DNA from 3 places in the Halomonas sp. C22 genome. Region 2 is predicted to be linked to each of the others. Evidence: predicted binding sites of a transcription regulator. Region 2 holds the regulator's gene; each other region holds the start of a gene.
The links. The regulator FliA, encoded in region 2, starts transcription of late flagellar genes. The targets are predictions, from matches to a motif close to CTAAAGTTNNNNNNNNNNCNGCCGATA.

Region 1 (6,709 bases), on a different contig from region 2:
TAAACGCCCTTGATGCCGGGGCCTTCCGGGTTTTCCGCAAGGAATTCGACCAGCGCGTTGAGATCGCCAAAGCCCATCTCATAGGCGCCCGAGGCCACCCGGTTCACCGCCCCTGCAGAGCCGCTTCCCGAATCGATCTGAACCTGCAGACCTTCTTCGGCGAAGTAGCCTTTTTCGGCTGCCATCAGAAACGGTGCTGCCGGACCTTCAAAACGCCAGTCCAGCTGGAAGCGAATCGAGGTCGTCTCGGCAGCAGCGCCGAGCGGAATCATCAGCGCCGCGCCAAATAGCGCTAGCGGAAACAAAGAGGAGCGGGCAGTACGGAAACGAATCGGCATGGCAGTGAGCACCTTGTATACAATATTGATGATGCTTTGCAGCAACGCTGCCATCTTTTGCTTTTTACTGTTCATTCATGAGCTTAGGCCTGCAAATGGATCAGCCAGCGCCCTCGAAAGCGCCAAAATGGTGCGCCACGCATTGGACGCGCACCATAAGAAAACATTTTTGGCCAAACCGTTAGACTTTGGTCTAACCCGACGGTATACTGTGTTCAGTTTCCTGTCCTCGCGCCATTCATTGAATGGCGCTTTTTTTTTGTGCTGCGGTTTTGCTCCGTAACACGCTCAAGCCATGCCCTTACCCTGCCTACTCCCCCTTCGATCCTGAACAGGTATTCGACATGACGCACTCTTCTCGCCCCACTGAGGAAGCCACACGGCGACCCTTTGGAGACCCCATCGTACTGGTGCTCAGCATTGGTTTCATCGTGACCTTCCTGTCACTTTCGCTGTATGACATCGAGCGGGTTGCCAGCACCATCAGCCAAGGGTTTGCCTGGACGGCGCTCACGCTGGGCAGCTACTTTCAACTGCTGCTATTGATGACCTTCCTGATTGCCATGGGCCTAGCGCTGACACCAGCAGCCAAGGCGCGTATCGGCAATCTGGATGCACCAGAAATGGGCACCTTCAAGTGGGTATCGATCATTCTGTGCGCTCTGCTGGGCGGTGGTGGGGTGTTTTTCGCCACAGGCGAGCCGATCTATCACTTTGTCGTTACGCCCCCCGCTTTCGATACCGAACCCGGCACTGCCGAGGCGGTGGCAGGTGCCTTGGCCCAGTCGTTTACCCACTGGGGGTTCATGGCCTGGGCGGTCCTGGGTTCACTCACGGCGGTAGTATTGGCGCATGCGCATTACGTCAAGGGCCAGCCGCTTCAGCCCAGAACGCTCCTTTATCCGGTGTTCGGTGAGCGCCTGATGCGCGGCCCGCTAGGCAGCGTGGTGGACGCCTGCTGTGTGATCGGTGTCGTGGCGGGAACCGTGGGGCCGATTGGCTTTCTGGCGACGCAGGTCAGTTTCGGCCTGCATGAGCTGTTCGGCCTGCCGGAAGGCTACACAGGCCAGCTGATCATCCTGGCCGTATTGGGGGCCATCTATGTGCTCTCCTCCATGAGTGGGGTACACAAAGGCATCCAGCTGCTCAGCCGCTTCAACGTGCTGTTGGCCCTGGCCATTGGTGCCGTGATTGTGGTTTTTGGCCCCACGCTGTTTCTGATGAATAGCTACATGGCCAGCATGGGCGCTTATGTCAGCGGCTTTTTCACCATGGCCACCATGACCGCCGACACCGCGCCCGCTTGGTGGATGCAGTGGTGGACGGTGTTCTTCTTCGCCTGGTTCATCGGCTATGCGCCGCTGATGGCGATTTTCGTGGCGCGCATTTCCCGAGGACGCACGATACGCGAAATGATTCTGGCGGTGGCGGTGCTCGCCCCCTTGGCGACGACCATCTGGTTCACGCTGCTGGGCGGTACCGGCATTTACTACCAATTGACCGACGTGATCGATATCACCGAGGCACTCGAAAACTTCCAGTTCGACGTGGCTACCCTCACCGTAGCCCAGGCACTGCCGGGCGGCACCTGGATGGCCATGGCCATCTTGCTGCTGACCACCATCTTCGTGGCCACCACCGGCGACTCCATGAGCTATGCCATTGCCGTGGTAGGAGCGGGACACGATGCGCCCAGCCCTTACATGCGTGCGTTCTGGGGGATCGCCATGGCACTGATGGCGGCGGTTCTGCTGTACATGGGCGCAGGCCAGATTGGCGCGCTGCAGCAGTTCATCGTGATTACCGCGATTCCCGTCTCACTGATCCTGCTGCCGTCACTCTGGAACGGCCCGCAAGCGGCTTACGCCATGGCGCGGGAGCAAGGGATCATCGACTGATCTCGGCTTACAAGCCTTGCAGCAGCCGTAGAATCACCTGCGGCTGCTGGTTGACCTGAGCCAGCATGGAGATGCCGACCTGCTGCAACAGCTGGGCACGAATCAGGTTGGAGACTTCCTGCGCGTAGTCGGCGTCCTGGATGCGTGACTGGGCGGCAGAGGTGTTGATGATGTTGGTATTGAGCCCGTCGATCACGCTTTCGAAGCGGTTCTGCACGGCGCCCAGGTAGCTGCGCTGGCGGTCGACCAGCTTCATGGCTTCATCCACCACGTCCATGGGCTTGCCGGTGGCCGTGCCATCGTCCAGCACGCTAAAACCTTCCAGCCCAAGCGCCTGAAGCCCCATGGCGGAAAAACGAATGCCAATCACATCCCCCGCATTGGCACCCACCTGAATGTTCAGGGTCCGATCTGCGTTGATCAGAGGAATGCCGTTGAAGTTACTCTGCTCAGTGACACGGGTGATCTCTTCCAGGCGCTGATCGATTTCCAGCTGAATAGAGGCCAAATCTTCGGAAGAGTTGGTGCCGTTGAGGGCTTGAACGCTCAGCTCACGGATACGTTGAAGGTTGTCGTTGATCTGGTTCAGCGAGCCTTCCGCCGTTTGCACCATGGAAATGCCATCGTTGGTGTTACGAATGGCCTGGTTCATGCCTCGAATCTGCGCGCCCATGCGATTGGCAATGGCCTGACCAGCGGGGTCGTCCTTGGCGCTATTGATACGCAAGCCGGAAGACAGGCGCTGCATGGAGGTCTGCATGGCCTGCTGGCTCGTACGTAAATTGTTCATCACCAACAGCGACGTGATGTTGGTCGCAAGGCTAAGCAAGGGCGTGACCTCAGGCATCAACGAAACAGAAACGGGGTAACGTTATTATCGGCCGACCTGGCCAATACATGAGCGCGTCCAGCAACAAAACGACCACAAGGCTTGCAACACTGCTCCCCTCACGGCTGCTGGGGCGCTTGCTCTCCCAAAGCGCGATGGCAGGAAGCCAATACGGCATCCACGGGACCACGCACATAGTCATATTGGAAATAGCCTTCGTCGACCACTTCACCATCCCACGCCACGATATCCAGATCCATGGTACGCGGGCCTGACTTGATCGGTCCTCGCACACGTCCCAGACGCTGCTCGACATCCCTCAGATAAGCTTTGAAGGCATCACGGGTCTGCGAGGTGCGAACGACCAACGCAGCGTTGAGGAAGTCAGGCTGCTGCTGAAACCCCACGGGCGCTGTTCGTACAGCTTCGGAGCGGGCCACCAGCTCACACTCGCGGCTCAAGATTTCCAGCGCTTGCGCAAAATGGTGTTCTGGCTCGATGTTGGTTCCTAACGAAATGATGCACTCATGAGACGCTATGGCTGTCATGGCAAGCCCTCGGGACTTGAGCAGAAAGACGGTTTCTGTTGAAACGTACCCGCCGCCTTTTTCCACTTGCCCACGGGAAACGAGCGGCACCCTCCAAGCGTAGCGTTTTCAGCATTATGTTCAACATCTGTATAAGTTATTGACAAACGCTGCTTACACGCAGAAAGTCAGCTGACCACCCAATAATAATCTTCCGTATAGGGAGCAACCCATGGGAAACCCTGCTGCACTCGTCACCGGTGGCGCCACCCGTCTTGGCCGCCACTTTTCCGAAGCGCTGGCCGACAAGGGCTTCGATATCGCGCTGCATGTCAACAGCTCGCGAACCGAGGCCGAAGAGGTCGCGGAACGCATCCGGAGCAAGGGGCGTGATTGCGAGATCTTGCCCTGCAACTTTCTGGAAGACCCGCTGGACGCGTTGATTGCCCACGCCAAGGCTCGTTTCCCAGGGCTTTGCGTACTGCTCAACAGCGCCAGTGCCTACGCGCCTGCACCTATCGCCCAGACAGACCTGGCCATGCTGGAGACTCAGTTTCGGGTCAATATGTTTACCCCGCTGCTATTGACGCGCCACTTTGCCGAGGTGGTCGAACACGGCCAGGTCATCAATATCATCGACAACAAGGTGGCTTACCATCAGTACCCTTATGCGGCCTACCTGCTGTCCAAGAAAAGCTTGGCAGACATGACGCGCATGGCGGCGCTGGAGTTTGCACCTCGCCTGCGTATCAATGGCATCGCCCCTGGTGTCGTGCTACCCGCATCGCAGCGCAGCAGTGACTATGTCCAGTGGCGGATCGAAGGCATTCCTGTCGATCATCAGGGGAATCCAGCGCATCTCGTACAAGCTTTGTACTATTTGTTGGACAATGCGTTCGTCACGGGGCAGGTGCTGTTCGTGGACGGTGGGGAGTCCATCAACCTGGTGGGGCGTCACTCCGAAAATTATCCGGGCGAGTGAGCCTGGCAGACTCTGCGCATACGACAAGGCCGCCCGAAGGCGGCCTTGTCGTTGATGCATCGAGGATCACACTTCCTCATCGTCAGGCTTGTGGTGCTCAGCCTCTTGCTCACTCGGTGATTTTCCACGACGAGGGCGATGGCGGTCATCCACTTCGAGCTCTGCTCGTTTGGGCTGCCCTGCCGGGCTACCATCGATGGTGAAGTCCTGCTGCATGACACGCAGGTTGGCAGGCGGCGCAGAGCCGGACTTGTCCTGCCCGAAGTACAGGGTGGTATGCGGGAACGGAATCTCGATACCCGCCGAGTCGAAGCGCATCTTGACGAGGCGGTTGTATGCCCGGCCAACGCCCCACTGGTCACCCGGCGTGGTCTTGATGACCACACGGATATTGACCGAGCTGTCGGCCAGCGCAGTAACGCCCGCCACGGTCATGTCTGCCAACAGCTTGTGACTGTGCTCTGGGTTGGCTTTGAGGTCTTCGAAGGCCAACTGGAGCTGGGCAATGGCATCGTCGATGTTCTCGCGGTAGGCAATACCGTATTCGCCCACGTGATTACCGTACTCACGCATGTAGTTGGAGACCGTGTCCACACTGGAGAACGGCACGATATGGTAGGTGCCGGAAAGGTCGCGAATACCCACCGAACGTATGCTCAACCGCTCAGCAGTGCCGGTAATACCGCCTACGGTCACGACATCGCCAGTATTCATGGCGTTTTCGACCTGGATGAAGACGCCGGTGATGACATCCTGCACCAGTCTCTGGGCACCGAAACCGATCGCCAGACCCAGCACACCGGCACCGGCAATCAGCGGCCCGATGTTGATGCCGATCTCCGACAGAACGATCATGCCGGTAATGGTCACCATGGCAATGGCCAGTGCATTACGGAACAGGCTAAGCAGCGTCTTGGCACGCGCCGAGGGCTCCCCGTCGCCCGTCTCGGGGTTCAGCTTGTGCTCGATCAGGCTGGCCAGCCCCAGCCATACGCCCAGCGATACGATCAGAATGACCGCCACACTGATCAGGTTGCCCACCAGGTTGGCACCGCGCTCGGAGGCGTACCAGGCAGCGAGATTGAACGCTCCCCAGGCATCCAGCACCACCATGATCACAGCCACGACAATGATGGTGCGCAGCACGCGCAGGGCATTGGGCACGTAGCTGTTCAGGCGCGCTTCCAGCAGCGGCAGCTTGCGCCGCAGGTCATCCGACAGCTGAATACGACGGCCGATGGTCTGGGTGAGGAAGGTGGACAGCAGCAGCCCCACCACCACCGCCACCAGCGTTTTCAGCGTGGCCATGAGCACGAAGGGCAGCGCATCGCCCGGGCGGGTCAGGGTCAGTACGAACACCATCAGGAAGTAGAGCAGAGCAAACAGGTGCCACGTACGAGCGAACAGGTGCAGCGAGACACGACTGGCCATCAGCGTCGAACGGTCGCCCATCAGGTTCAGGTTATTCCGCAGTCGAACACGGTTCTTCAGCACCACCGCCACGGCATAGACGAAGGCCAGCAGCATGATGAAGGTGCCCACGGCCTGCCCCAAGGTCGGGGCCAGGTAATAGTTGACCAGCGGTACGACCACCATCAGGCCATAGCCCACCATACCGATCAGGCGGGCGATCCAGCGATTCCAATAGGAGGCTTCCTGGGCAGAAATATGCAGCAGCCGCAGTCCCTCATAGCGGGAGGAGAACAGCATGCGCACTGCCGCCTTGAGCAGCTCGATGATCAGGAACGCGTTCAGGAACAGCGAGGCCCGGGTAGACAGCTCGCCCGTTTCGCCCACCGCAAACGTGGCGATCAGATTGCCGCCCACGTAGGCCAGCGCCACCAGCAGCACATCTACTACCGCGGCAAGCGCCACGCATAGCACGAGACGCAGCACCGGGGTCAGGTTGCCACCGGCCAACGACCAGGCACTGAGCTTGGTAAACAGCGTCTTGGCGAGACGACGGAAGGTAAAGAACAGGGCAAACGTGGCAATGATGACAATGCCGAGATTGATCGCGGCATTGGTGAAGTCGGCCATATTGAAGGTGCCGACCCCCTGCCCCGTGAACAGGTTGCCGACGATCGAGACGGCCTGCTCTAGCTGCCCACCCACATCGCTCACCGTGCGGCTGG
Region 2 (6,709 bases):
TGTTGCAAGCAATGAACGGCAATGGTGCGATGGAGCCAGGGCTGGCGGATACCTTGATGAATCAAGCGCAGCAAGCGCTAGAGAAGCATGAAGGCAGTGGTGAAGCGCCTGTGCTGGTGGTTCAGCACTCGCTACGGGCCGTGTTGTCGCGCTTCCTGCGCCGCCGCATGCGCCACTTAGTGGTGATGTCTCAAGCGGAAATTCCCGACGACCGCACGCTGCGTGTGACCACGCTGGTGGGTGGTCGCTGATGCCGCTCGTGATGGCTATCCGTCTTTCGTACATAGGTAACAGGTGATACATGAGCGTTAGGCGTTTTGTCGGAGCCAACAGCCGCGATGTCATGCGCCAGGTGCGAGACGTACTTGGCGATGATGCCCTGATCGTGGCCAACCGGCGCACCGAAGGCGGGGTCGAGATTCTCGCCATGGCGGACGATGCGGTCGATCAGTTCGATCCTGCTCCCAGTCCGGCCACCCAGGAAAAGCCCGCTGTGCCGGTGTTTTCATTGCCCAAGCAGCCAGATCCGCTGGAAGCCATGAGCGAGCGTCTGCTGCGTGAAATGCAAGAGATGCGCGAGCTGCTGTCGCGACGACAGCCCGACCCCGCGCCAGGGGTGGCCAGCGCGTCAGAGCACTTGCAGCAGGTGATGCTGCGCGTTGGCTTCAGCCATGAGCTGAGCCAGGAAGTGGTCGAGGCCTTGCCCGATGAGCTGGCATCGTTACCGGCTTCCAGCGACAGCTTGATGACCTGGCTACGCGAACAGCTCATGGCGCGGTTGCGTGTACTGCGTCAGGAAGAGGCGTTTTTCGACCAGACCGGCATCGTGGCTCTGGTAGGCCCTACCGGGGTCGGCAAGACGACCACCACGGCCAAGCTGGCGGCGCGTTTTGTGATGCGCCATGGCACACGCCCGGTGGCGTTGGTGACTACCGACAGCTTCCGAATTGGTGCCCATGAGCAGCTGCGGATCTATGCGCGACTGCTGGATACCCCCATGTATGCGCTGGATGTCGAGCAACCCATTGACGAGCTGGTGGGACGGCTTCAGGGCAAGCAGTGGGTGGTCATCGATACCGTCGGCATGAGCCAGCGCGATCAGCGGGTAATCGAGCAGATTGCACACCTTCAGGGGGGGCAATCCACCGTGCGTCTGGTGCTGATGTTGAATGCCGCCAGTCAGCCCGAAACGCTGGAGGAGGTCGTGTTGCGCTATCGCCAGGCAGCCTGGGCGGCTGGGGCGACGCTGGACGACTGCATCATCACCAAGCAGGATGAAGCGGGGCGCTTGGCCCCGGCGTTGGATATCGTCATGCGCCATGGCATGCGTGTGCTGTTTGGCTCCCATGGCCAGCAGGTGCCGGAAGACATGTCCGTGGCCGACCCTCAGGCGCTGATCGCTCAGGCGTTGGGCGCACAGCCCCGCGCCGTGCACCAGACCGAACCCTCGGCGCCGCTCAGCTTGCCACGCTGGTCGCGGGATGTGCTGGGGCAAGGGCGCAGGCTCTCATCGGTGCTGGCTCGACTGCGCAAACGGGTGGATGACTTTTACCTGCTGGAAGCCGCCTGGGATATCGGCGCACTGCCTGGGGTCATTCAGGATCAGCGGCTGGATGAGCTGTTGTCCGGGGCAGATGCCAATAGCCGCGCCATGGGGCTGGCCTGGTCGCCACGCAGCCAAGGGCGTGGCTGTGACTGGACGATGCCGGATGTTCGGCTGGATGAGCAGGGCCGTTGGTTGGCCCTGACGCGGCTTCAGCACCGTCAGCCTGCCGGCTGGCAGCCGCGTCTGGAAGAGTGTGGAGAAGATATGGCAGTTCACCTGCTGCCCGCTCTGCCAGAACCCGACGTGCTCACCTGGCTGCACGACCAACGTTTGACCTGGGTCAGCGCGGTGCATGCCAGCCAGCGAGTAGACTATCAGGGCGAGCGCTACGCCCTGAAGAATCTGTTTCAAGAGAGTACGCTGACCCACAGCGTCACGGTGCGTTTTCGCGGCCAGCGCATGCAGCTGTGGAATGCCTATGTCGAGGTGCAGGCCGCCTCGGGTCACGCCCTGCTGGCCTGGGCGGGCGACATCCGTGACCCTGAAAGTGACAAGCGCGTCGCGCGTCGCTATTGGTTGACACCCGCCCGGTTGGGTAGCGATGTACTGTCACTGCTGGTCACCCAGCTCGAAAGCGATGGGCTGGCCGCACTGACCAAGCGAGCGTGGCAACAGCTCAAGGAAAGCGACAGTGGCGAAGTGAGTCGTGAGCTGCGCCTGTTGATGGCCAGCGGTGCAGCGGCCGTGGCAGGCCACCTCGACCTGGCCGATGATGAACCAGGCCAGGCGCTGAGAACGGATCTGGTGCGGCTGTTGGGTAGCCAGCGCAAGCGCCGGGATACGGCCCTGCTGGACGCGCTGCTGCATGTGTTGATGGCCCGAGATGCCATTCGGCAACTGGGCAGTGTCAGCCTCGAGGATGTGCTATGAATGGCCAGGATCAGGCTGCCGGGCTGAGAAAATGGGCAGATTTGCAGCGCCAGCAGCGAGGCGAGCAACCTGACGAGCCTGCGGCCGACGCGCCGAGTGTCGATACTTCCACTTCAGACAAGGAAGTGGCGCAAACGAACGTTGGCGCGGACGCTTCGGAAACCGCTCCCAAGGAGGTCGCAAGTGCGGCAGCGAACGTAACGGCCCCCCGCCCGACACGCACACTGGTCATTGTGGGGTTGAGCTCAGCGGGTGCCGTGCACGTCGACAAGGTCAAAGGTCGCTTGGCGCAGTGGGCATCGCTGGGGCGCCAGTGGGCGGGCGATCCTCAGGAGTGGGACGTCAAGGTGGCAAGCCCCGAGGCAGGGTCGATGGCTGCCTTGGCGCATCACCCTCACTGGGCGCTATGGGTGAGCAGTGACGCCGAGGCCTTCGCGAGCATGTACCGTGCCCTACGCCAGATGCGTGAGCAAGGGGGGCCGCGCCGCCTGCTGGCCCTGCACGAGCCGCACCTTCCGCGTCAGGGCTTACTGGACAACCTGCGTGATGCCGCTGCGCACTATTTGCAAATAGAGCTGTTGCTACTGGCTCGTTGATGACCCCATGACAAGGGACCGGCAATGCCTCTACAGACGATGTTGCTACGAACATTGATCAACACCGCAAAGTGGTCAACAGTGACATGGAGCGTGTTTCTCTCCAGCGCCGCGTGGGTGTTGGTGTTATCGCTGGTTGTGGGTGAATCGGCGCGGGCAGCGACAGGTAGCTGGAGCAGTCAAATGCCCGCGGTGGTGGTGGCCATGAGCGATCGGGCGAGCAGCAGCCAGGCCATCAGGCCTCCGGCGGGCATACCGCTGGGCGAAGCGACATTGGCGAGGGTGCAATGGCGTTTCGAGGCGCCTGCCCATGCGCCTGTCAACGCCTGGCTATGCCATCCTGCACAATGCGTGCCTCTGAGTGGCATGCGTGGCAGCACCATGGCACTGGCAGGTCTGGATGCCAACGCGCCGCTTCATTTGCGCTTTGCGCTGTCACCGGGGCAACGGCCCGTGCGCGTACAGGGGCTGCAGGTCATCGTGAATTATCAGTAAAGATCGTTTAGCCGTGAGGCAATAGGATGTATACAGCACAAGGCAGGATCAAGCAGAGTGAGCTGTTAACTCAATACATGCCACTGGTGAGACGTCAGGCCTTGACACTGCAGGTCAGGTTGCCCGCCAGTATCGAGCTGGATGATTTGATTCAAGCGGGCATGGTGGGCTTGCTGGAGGCGCTAGGACGCTTTGATGCCGCACAGGGCGCGACGTTTGCCACGTTCGCCAGCCAACGCATTCGGGGCGCCATGATGGATGAACTGCGCACTCGGGACTGGCTGCCGCGCAGCGTGCGCCGCTCTGCCCGCGCAGTCGATGAAACCGTACGCCGTTTGGAGCAGATGCTGGGCAGGCCCCCTGAAGAGGTGGAAATTGCCCGTGAGCTGGAGATGCCGCTGAGCGACTATCAACAGCTGCTCAACGACACCAATAGCGGGCAGCTACTGCCCTTCGAGGAACTGGTGGCCGATGGCGGTGAGCCAGCCGGGGACGAAGGCAGCGCCAATCGCCCTTTCGAACAACTGCTCGACGAGCAGCAGCGGCACACTCTGATCGAAGCGATCGAGGCGTTGCCCGAGCGTGAAAAACTGCTGATGGCCCTGTATTACCAGGAAGAGATGAACCTCAAAGAGGTGGGGGCGGTACTGGGCGTCACCGAATCGCGGGTATCGCAACTGCATAGCCAGGCCGTCAGCCGCCTTCGTGCCCGCTTGAGCGACCACGATTGACCTTCTTATTCTCTCACGTTAACCGGCAAGGAGCCGTTGATGAACCCCTCTACGTTGATCGGCATATTTGCCAGCATGCTGTTGTTGATAAGCGTGCTGTTCTTTACCGCAGAGTCGCCAGAAAGCTTTATCAACTTGCCTGGTCTGGCCATCGTCATTACCGGTACTCTGGCGGCGACGTTCATCAGCTACCCCTTGAAGGAGGTACTGCGGGTAGTGCGCCTGGTAGGCCTGGTATTCCGCCGCGAGAACACCTATGTGCGCGATGATATCGGCGAGCTGGTGGCCATGTCGCGGTTATGGTTCAAGGGCGATGTCCGAGCGGTAGAGCGGGAGCTGGAGCATACGCGCAACCCGTTTCTGCGCACCGGTATTCAACTAGTGATTGCCAACACCAAGGAAGATGAAATTTTCGACATGCTGCGCTGGCGGATCGCACGGCTGAAGGCGCGTGAGCATGCCGAAGCGCAGATTTTCCGTACCATGGCCACCTATGCGCCGGCCTTTGGCATGATTGGTACGCTGGTGGGGCTGGTCAACATGCTGGAAGTCATGGATGCGGGCGATCTGCAGGTGATCGGTCCACGTATGGCCGTGGCGCTGCTCACCACGTTTTACGGTATTCTGCTGGCCAATCTGGTCTTCAAGCCCATTGCCGTCAAACTGGAGCGGCGGACCGAAGAGCGCCTGATCACCATGAACATGGTACTGGAAGGCATTTCTCTCATTACCAAGCGTCGCTTGCCGTCGTTCATCGAAGAGACGTTGAACTCGTTCGTGGCCAACTACCACGACGAAATCCGTGATGCGAGCGTCAAGCCGCGTCCAGGCGTCGATTCGGCGCTGAAAGGGTAGCGCCATGCTCAATCACGAGGCACGGTTTGCGCTGGAACTGCCAGCGGCAGCGGGCGAGAGCGACGAAGGGTGGCTGACCAGTTACCTGGACGTCTTGACGCTGCTGATTACCCTGTTCGTGCTCTTGCTGGCGCTGACGCCTCCTGGCGGTGGGGACGGGAGGGAGAGCGATGCCATGGGGCCGGCCAGTGCCATCATGGCCATGCCGTTGGCCTCATTGGCCACCGGCATTCACCCACGTCACGACGGTGTGCAGCCGCAGATGGCCGGGCTGGATATTCCGGGGGTCAGTGTCTCGCAGGGCCGTGAAGGCATCACCCTGCGCATCGACGACAGTCTTTTGTTTCCCAGCGGCAATGATGTGCTAACGCCTCAGGGGCAAGTTGTGTTAGAAGGGCTCACATCGGTACTCCAAACGTTCGAAGGCCAAATCTCGGTGGAAGGGCATACGGATAATCTGCCCATTGCCACCCCGCGTTTCCCCTCCAACTGGGAGCTTTCAACGGGTCGCGCCATTGCCGTGGTGCGCCAGTTGGAGCGTCAGGGTATCGCCATTTCTCGTATGCGGGCGGTTGGCTACGCCGACACCCAACCCATGGAAAGTAACGCTACCCCGGAAGGGCGAGCTGCCAACCGACGTGTTGAACTGCTGCTCAAACAGCAGGTCGAGGGGTAAAGCACTATCTCGAGGCTATCTTCGTGTCGACGCATCATTCTCGACTGCAGTCCTTTGGCGCTGTCTTGGTACTGGATACCGACGTGCGGCAGATTCAGGCCGTCAGCCGCAACCTGGCGGCATTGCTGGGGTTACCCACCAACGAGCAGCCGCCCCCTAGGCTGACGTCTCTGCTGGGCAAGCGGCTCAGCCAGCGGCTGCGCCATGAACTGCAAGGGCAGCCCCGCCTACCCGGCCCGCTCACTTTTCGCCGAGCCACCGTCGATACGCGCTTTCAACTCCAGGCCTATCGAACAGACCGACACGTCGTCGTCGAAATAGAGCCATTGCCCCCGATGGGTAAGCAGCGCTTGCTGGGAACCCTCAATGAGCGCCTGGTGCGCCTGGCCGAAGCCACGCACCAGGAGGAACTGCTGGACTACCTGGTCGGTGCCGTTCAGGAGTTGACCGGGCATGAGCGCGTCTCGGTGTGCCATTTCGACGGCGATTGGCATGGGCTCATCGTGGCCGAAAAGTGTACGGGGCGCTTGGCAGGGCTGCGCGGGCAACGGTTTCCGGCCAGCGATTTCCCACTGGCCTTGCGGCATGCCTACGAACGTCATCCGGTGCGCTTGATTCAAGACGTCACCGCCGACACCGAGCCCCTGGTGCCCGCAGACGTCACGGCCAACCTGCGCAACTGCTTCTTGCGTGCGCCGGCTGCCGAGCGGCGCGTCTATCTGCAGCGGCTGGGGGCACACAGTGCTTTCAGTGTGGCCATGCAAAGTGATGCTGGCCTGTGGGGGCTGCTGTTCTGTCATTCGGCCCATGCCCACCCCGTGGCACCTCCCTTGCGCGATGCGGTGCGGACACTGGTGCAAATGGCGACGCAGCGGTTGTT
Region 3 (6,709 bases), on a different contig from region 2:
GAGATCGTGCTGCAGCGGTATTCACGCTTTGGTTAGCCAGGTTATCAATAATGCTTTCAAAACGGTTTGTGAGCGCTCCGTATTGAGCTCGGTAATCATCCACTTGGTTTAATGCGGACTGAAGCTTTTCTATTGCTTCCCGGGCTTTTTCGATAGGGTCCAGCTCAACATCCATTAGCCCTAGAGAAATATGGTCCGAGGGAGTGGGCTGTATGGTCATGCTGTCTAGTGCTTCGCCATAACCTGCGCTAGTCACAACCTTCGTCGCTGTGCCGACAGGCGGTGGTATTGGGGCGGACTCCACTAGCTCTACCGGCATCTCATCCCACGTGGCAAAGGCGCTAAATGCCCCTTGTCCTACGACTAGCAGCATGAGCTCCTCGGTGGTTTGGTCAATGGTAATGACTTCTCGCATTTCAGAAGAAGCCACTCCACCCAGTTGTCCATCGTTAAAACTGCTGTCGTCTGGGTCGAAGGCGCGATCGCGATCCCCGCTATAAGTGATGGTCATGCCACTATACGTTAGGGAGACAGGCGGCTGTGCAACATCGTATTGGTCTGTTGCATCTTCAAAAAAGCTTGCATCGTAGTCTGCATCTACCAGAAAACCGTTCGCTTCACTTAGCAGGTTTGCATTAGCCGATGCGGTATCGCTAATGCCACGTGCCGACCAGACGTTATCTGTAGGGCTGTTGTCGCTTCCAATAATCGGGGTTCCTACTAGATGTTTACCATCGCGTGTAAACAGCTGCATGTCATCGTCCATGGAGAACGAGTCAATCTCGATGCGTATGTTGGTGGCGCCCGTAGGTATATAGGCGACAGGCACGATCCCCGAGGTAAATACGCTGCTAGCAGGGCTTAGTTTAGCAACGATATGTTCAGTGTTTCCGAGCTGGGCGGGTTGGGGGGGAGGCTGCGTGGGCGCCAAAGGGTATTTTCCAAATGCTTCCGTACCCTTGGCTATCCGGTCTATTTCAGCGCGTAGCGCTTGATATTCATCATTAATGAAAGCCCGGTCGCTATCCGATAAGGTGCCGTTTGCAGCTTGAACGGCCAGCTCGCGGGAGCGCTGAAGAATGCTGTTGATGCTATCCAGCCCGCCTTCGGCTGTCTGTATTAGTGAAACGCCATCGTTGATTCCCCGCGTGATGGCGGAATTTGCTCGCAGGTTGGTCGCCATGCGATTACCAATCGCTTGCCCTGCTGCATCATCCTTTGCACTATTAATACGAAGACCAGAAGAGAGTCGCTCAATACTTGTCGACAGCTTTGCGCCAGTATTATTCAGGTTTTGCTGTGCCTTGAGCGCAGCAAAATTGGTGTTGATCGTCGCCATTATTCCGCTCTTCTTGTCCACGATAGTGAGATATTGCGACAAATATTAAAATAAATTTAGCGTGCTTGCGAGTGAGATGATGGGATGTCTGTTGTCGTACTGCGACTGCAACGCTCATGATGCGGTATGTGCTTGAGGTAACCAGCCTGATTGGTGGTGTTGCTTAACTGCTTGATTTGTGGCTTGCAAGACTCTTTCTCTACTCCCCAAACTGCACCACATGCTCAACAAAGCGGCGCACCTTGGCGAGTTCTCCCAGGTGTTCGGGGTAGACGAGGTAGTAGGCGTTGCGGCTGAGCAGTTGGTAGGGCCATGCCAGGGCGAGCCGTTGGCTCTCCAGCTCTTCATCCACGGTGAAGTGGGGCACCAGCGCCACGCCGCCGCCTGCCATGGCAGTTCTGACCAGCATGGGGAAGGTTTCGAAACGGGTGCCGTGGTAGCTGCGCTCGGTCATGACGTGCTGGCTGGCAAACCAGTGGTGCCAGGCATCCGGGCGGGTCGAAAGGTGCAGCAGCGGGCGCTGGGTCAAATCGTCGAGTGAATGAATGGGGTGCTGGGCCAGCCAGGTCGGGGAGGCGACGGCGACCATGAGGTCGTCGGCCAGCTTGTGGCAGGCCAGGTTGGGCCAGCTGCCGTGCCCATACAAGAGGGCAATGTCGATGTTCTCCTGCTCCAGGTCGAAATCCTCGACGCGGTCGTGAAACGCCAGGCTGATGTTTGGATGCGCCGCCATGAACGAGGGCAGCTTGTTGGCCAGCCAGCGGCTGCCGAAGCTGGGCAGGGTGGCGATGTTGAGCACTTCGCTATGGCCGCTGTACGTCATGATGGCTTGGGTGGACATCTCGATCTGGGTCAGCACCTTGCGCACATCGCTCAGGAAAATTGCCCCTTCGGGGGTCAGCAGCAGGCTGCGACGTACCCGTCGGAACAGCTTGTGCTCCAGGGTGGTTTCCAGCTGTGCCACCTGTTTACTGACCGCACTCTGGGTCAGGTTCAGCTCATCGGCGGCCCGGGTGAAGCTCATGTGGCGGGCGGCCGCTTCGAAGCACTGCATGGCGGTGATGGAAGGAAGATTGCGCATGGTGAACGCGGGCGCTCCTGGGCAAGCGTCACTCGGCGGAATGACGGTAAGGAATCCTACCCTATCAAAGGGCACCCCTGGGCGCCATGCTGTTGCGTACCCGGTGCTCGCCGCTCTTTATAAAAAGCCTTTACGCATTCCTTTTTGGCATGCATTGAGTGCTTTTTTTCGTTTGTGGTTCGCTCCCCGAGTCGGTTTGATAGAACGCAGCGCAAGCACGTGTCATAAAGAGGCCATGAGGCTGGCGACGCGTGCCGTTCTTTATCGACCCCAGAGAGCCACAACATGTCCTTTATCACTACTGATGCAATACGCGACCGTTTTTCCAAGGCGATGTCGGCCATGTATCAAGCGGAAGTGCCGCAGTACGGTGCGCTGCTGGAACTGGTCGAGCGCGTGAACCAGGAAACCCTTCAACAGCAGCCCGCGCTGCGCCACCAGCTGGAGGCGCAGGGCGAGCTGGCCCGGCTGAGCGTTGAGCGCCACGGGGCGATCCGGGTGGGCACCGAGGGCGAGCTTGCCATGTTGCGCCGGTTGTTTGCGGTCATGGGCATGTTCCCGGTGGGGTATTACGACCTCTCGGAAGCGGGCGTGCCGGTGCACTCCACGGCGTTTCGGCCCATCGAGGACGAAGCCCTCGCGCTGAACCCTTTCCGAGTCTTTACCTCTTTACTGCGCCTGGAGCTGATCGAGAGCGAGGCGCTGCGCCGTCGCGCCGAGGAGATTCTGGCCCAGCGGGATATCTTTACCCCCACGGTGCGGGCGCTCATTCAGCGCCACGAAACCCAGGGCGGGTTGAGCAGTGAAGAGGCCGACCAGTTCGTCAGCGAGGCGCTGGAAACCTTCCGCTGGCATCAGGAAGCGACCGTCGACCTGGAAACCTATCAGGCGCTGCACGACGAGCATCGCCTGATTGCCGATGTGGTGTGTTTCAAGGGGCCGCACATCAACCACCTGACGCCCAGAACCTTGGATATCGATGAAGCACAGCGTCGTATGCCGAGCATGGGCATGAACCCCAAAGCGGTGATCGAAGGGCCGCCCCGTCGGGAGTGCCCCATGTTGCTGCGCCAAACCAGCTTTCGGGCGCTGGAGGAGTCGATTCGTTTCGCCGGGGAGGCCCAGGGCACGCATACGGCGCGCTTTGGCGAAATCGAGCAGCGCGGCATGGCGCTGACCCCCAAAGGGCGGGCGCTTTATGATGAGCTGCTGAACCAGGGGCGTGCCCAGACCGCTGGCCTGGATAATGACTCCCATCAGGCCGTCATGGAGCGCGTGTTCACCGCGTTTCCGGACCACCACGAGGCAATTCGCACCGAGCAGCTGGCCTACTTCCACTATCACCTGACCGACGCCGGGCGGGCAGCCAAGGGCCGCGCCGAGCACGCCGACCTGGAAACGCTGCTGGCCCAAGGGTGGGTCGAGGCCCAGCCCATCACCTACGAAGACTTCCTGCCCGTCAGTGCCGCCGGTATTTTCCAATCCAACCTGGGCGGCAGTGAAAACGGCGCTTACGCCGGTAACGCAAACCGCGACGCCTTCGAGGCCGCCCTGGGTGCCCCGGTGCAGGATGAGCTGGCGCTGTATGCCGAACGCGAACAGCGCTCGAAAGAGGCCGTGCTGGCGTGGTTGGGTGGGGAGGACTGACAAAGGGGGGTAGAGCTTATTCCAGAGCCCAAGATGGGCATATTACCGTAGCGATGGTTTTAATCAGGTCACAAAAACTCAGGTGTGCCAAGAGGTCTGCAGGGTACTTACTCCTCTTGGCAACCCGTTGCTTTACAATATGGTTTGAAATATTAGTGCTTTGTTTAGGGGTTCATCAATTCATTAAAAATGAGCAAGATGGCACTTGGTCTAGAAAATCAGCATCAACAGACCAATGACGACCAGTAGACCAATCATGAAAATGATGCCGACGGTGCTTGCCAGAAATTTCAACATGTATCTCTCCTTGATTGCGATGATTAGCTCCTCATGAGCTAACGAGATAGGTGTATCCTTAGTCCATATACTGTACTCAATGTAGAAGCTAGCCGATGTTTGTGCAAATGTTGAGCACAAGCAGTTATGTGCTTTGCTCAGCTATCTTTATGAAAATGAATGAAATATTTTAAAGATAGCTGGCGGTGCGCGCATTTTTCTCGACTGCTTCACGAAGCTTGAAGCTCAATGCTAGGCACTGATCGTCGAGCGGATCAAACGCCCTTTTTCCTGCAGGAGCGGCAGGTGGTGTTTAAGCAGCGTCTCCATGTCGACCCTGGCCGCATTGGTGCTGATATTGATGGCGCCCAGCAGCTTTCCATTCATATCAAATGCAGGGACGGCCAACGATCTCAAGCCTGGGTCCAGCTCCTGGTCAGAGATGGCATAGCCTTGCTGACGAACCTTGTTGATGCATTTTTTAAGGTACTCTTTATCGGTAATCGTTTTCTCAGTATGGCGCTCGAGTACAATTCTCGATAAATAGGCATCCAGTGCCGGTTCGGAGAGCTGAGCAAGCAGCACACGGCCCATGGAGGTGTGGGCCGCAGGCAGGCGTGTGCCCACAGAGAGCGAAATAGACATCAACCGATGGGGGGCTGCGGAGCGTGCGACATAAATCACCTCATCGCCATCCAGAATGCCTAGTGATGACGATTCCCCGCACTGCGCAGTAATATCCTCCAGATACTGCTGGATCACACTGCGATAATTGTTGGCAGAGAGAAAAGAGTAACCGAGCTGTAATACTTTGGGAGACAGCTCAAAGTAACGCTGCTGTTTTCTAACGTATCCCAGCGCATGTAGCGTCAGCAAAAATCGACGTGCTTTTGCGCGGTTCATGCCGGTGCGCGCAGCCACTTCGCTGAGGGTCATTCTGGGGTGTGAATCGTCAAACGCCATGATGACTTCCAGGCCGCTGGCAAGGGCGGTAACAAAGTCTCTGTCATCAGGCTGCAGGGCATCTGCCTGTAGAATATCTGCCATGTTGCATTCTCATTGGTGGATGCTTGGTCAGGCAACAATGTAGCATATTGTTCGAATGCCGAACAATTATTCCAGGCTCAGCAATGCCTCTTCCAATTGACTCAGGTCATTGATGACCACTGTATCTGAGGGGAAAGGGGATTGATGGGGCTCTGCAGCCACGCCAATGAATCGCGTGCCATTGGAGCGAGCCGCGCGGTAGTCATTGTAAGAGTCGCCAATCATGACGGTGTGCTTTGCGGCATGGCCTTGTCTGACGAGCAGTTGCCCCAAACCAGTGGCTTTATCAGGGGGTGCCCCCACCGTCTCAATAAAGAATTGAGTCAGCTGCCGCTGTTTCACGATAGAGGTCAGCTCGTGCTGGGGCGTCGCAGAGAGCAAATAGATCGATCGCTTATCGTGCCATGAAGATAAGAAGCTCAGGGCTCCTGGAATAAAAGGAGCCTGTAAAAGCCGTTGCTCAACGCTTTGTTTGAACTGTTGGCATAAGAAACTTATGCGTGCTTCATCGGCGTCCTGGCCGAGTATATGTGCTTCGATGTGACGGAACTTGACCTCCCGGGGCTGGCCTCCCTTGCGGCTGAGATAGGCCACGATGGCGCGATACTCGTCTTCTCGCTTGTGGCGGTACATGTCAGCAAATGCTTGCCGCTTGAGAGTTGCTGAATCAAGCACAACGCCATCGAAGTCAAACACCAGTGCGAAGTCGGGAAGTCGTCTCATCTTGTCCCCATATGCAATGCCTTTTAAATGAAAGGCGGCACAGCTCGAAGCGCTGTGCCTAGGCATAGGCTAGTGTCCACGCTTGAGTTTGGAGAACAGCCATGGCTTGAAAGGAGTGTTGCTGAGCAGTACCAGGACGATGACGCTAGTGAGTACGAGCGACAAGGGATTGGTCACGAGCCCAAGTAAAAAGTCTCCCGCTTGATCCCCTACCGATGACATGGCCTGGCGATATGACTCATCCAGTAATGGGCCTAATATGACGCCTAAAATGACGGGCCCCATTTGAAAGCCAAATACTTTTAGCCAGTAACCCAAAATACCAAACCCCAGCATCCAGTAGACTTCGGTCATGTTGCTATTCAGTGAGTAGGTGCCTACGACACATAGCACTAGAATCAGCGGTATGAGTACGGCTTTAGGAACCTCGACCACCTTTGAAAATAGCTTAATGCCTGTCAGACCGAAGATGAGCAAGAAAACATTTGCAAGTGCCAGATTGCCCACGGTGAACCAGAAGATGTGGGGTGTTTCAATCATCAGCATGGGGCCAGGATTGAGGCCATGTATGACCAGCGCCCCAATAATGACCGCTG

Region 1: FEU76_RS06015 (flagellin N-terminal helical domain-containing protein) is a predicted target of FliA. The motif match lies at 3,112-3,138, and genes of this name have one in related genera.
Region 3: FEU76_RS18685 (flagellin N-terminal helical domain-containing protein) is a predicted target of FliA. The motif match lies at 1,373-1,399, and genes of this name have one in related genera.

What each region holds. Positions count from the first base shown of each region.
Region 1 is NZ_VBVC01000002.1:578,878-585,586, forward strand. It holds gene FEU76_RS06005 (ABC transporter substrate-binding protein) at 1-392, opposite strand, end outside; gene FEU76_RS06010 (BCCT family transporter) at 683-2,236, shown strand; gene FEU76_RS06015 (flagellin N-terminal helical domain-containing protein) at 2,244-3,065, opposite strand; gene folK (2-amino-4-hydroxy-6-hydroxymethyldihydropteridine diphosphokinase) at 3,185-3,613, opposite strand; gene FEU76_RS06025 (SDR family oxidoreductase) at 3,825-4,574, shown strand; gene ybiO (mechanosensitive channel protein) at 4,641-6,709, opposite strand, start outside.
Region 2 is NZ_VBVC01000009.1:48,256-54,964, forward strand. It holds gene flhA (flagellar biosynthesis protein FlhA) at 1-251, shown strand, start outside; gene flhF (flagellar biosynthesis protein FlhF) at 302-2,476, shown strand; gene FEU76_RS15280 (hypothetical protein) at 2,473-3,072, shown strand; gene FEU76_RS15285 (flagellar protein FlhE) at 3,256-3,567, shown strand; gene FEU76_RS15290 (RNA polymerase sigma factor FliA) at 3,594-4,298, shown strand; gene FEU76_RS15295 (motility protein A) at 4,338-5,153, shown strand; gene FEU76_RS15300 (OmpA family protein) at 5,158-5,829, shown strand; gene FEU76_RS15305 (sensor domain-containing diguanylate cyclase) at 5,853-6,709, shown strand, end outside.
Region 3 is NZ_VBVC01000002.1:469,184-475,892, reverse strand. It holds gene FEU76_RS18685 (flagellin N-terminal helical domain-containing protein) at 1-1,339, opposite strand, end outside; gene FEU76_RS05440 (LysR substrate-binding domain-containing protein) at 1,539-2,420, opposite strand; gene hglS (2-oxoadipate dioxygenase/decarboxylase HglS) at 2,706-4,067, shown strand; gene FEU76_RS18810 (hypothetical protein) at 4,278-4,364, opposite strand; gene FEU76_RS05425 (IclR family transcriptional regulator domain-containing protein) at 4,596-5,390, opposite strand; gene FEU76_RS05420 (HAD family hydrolase) at 5,457-6,113, opposite strand; gene FEU76_RS05415 (tripartite tricarboxylate transporter permease) at 6,183-6,709, opposite strand, start outside.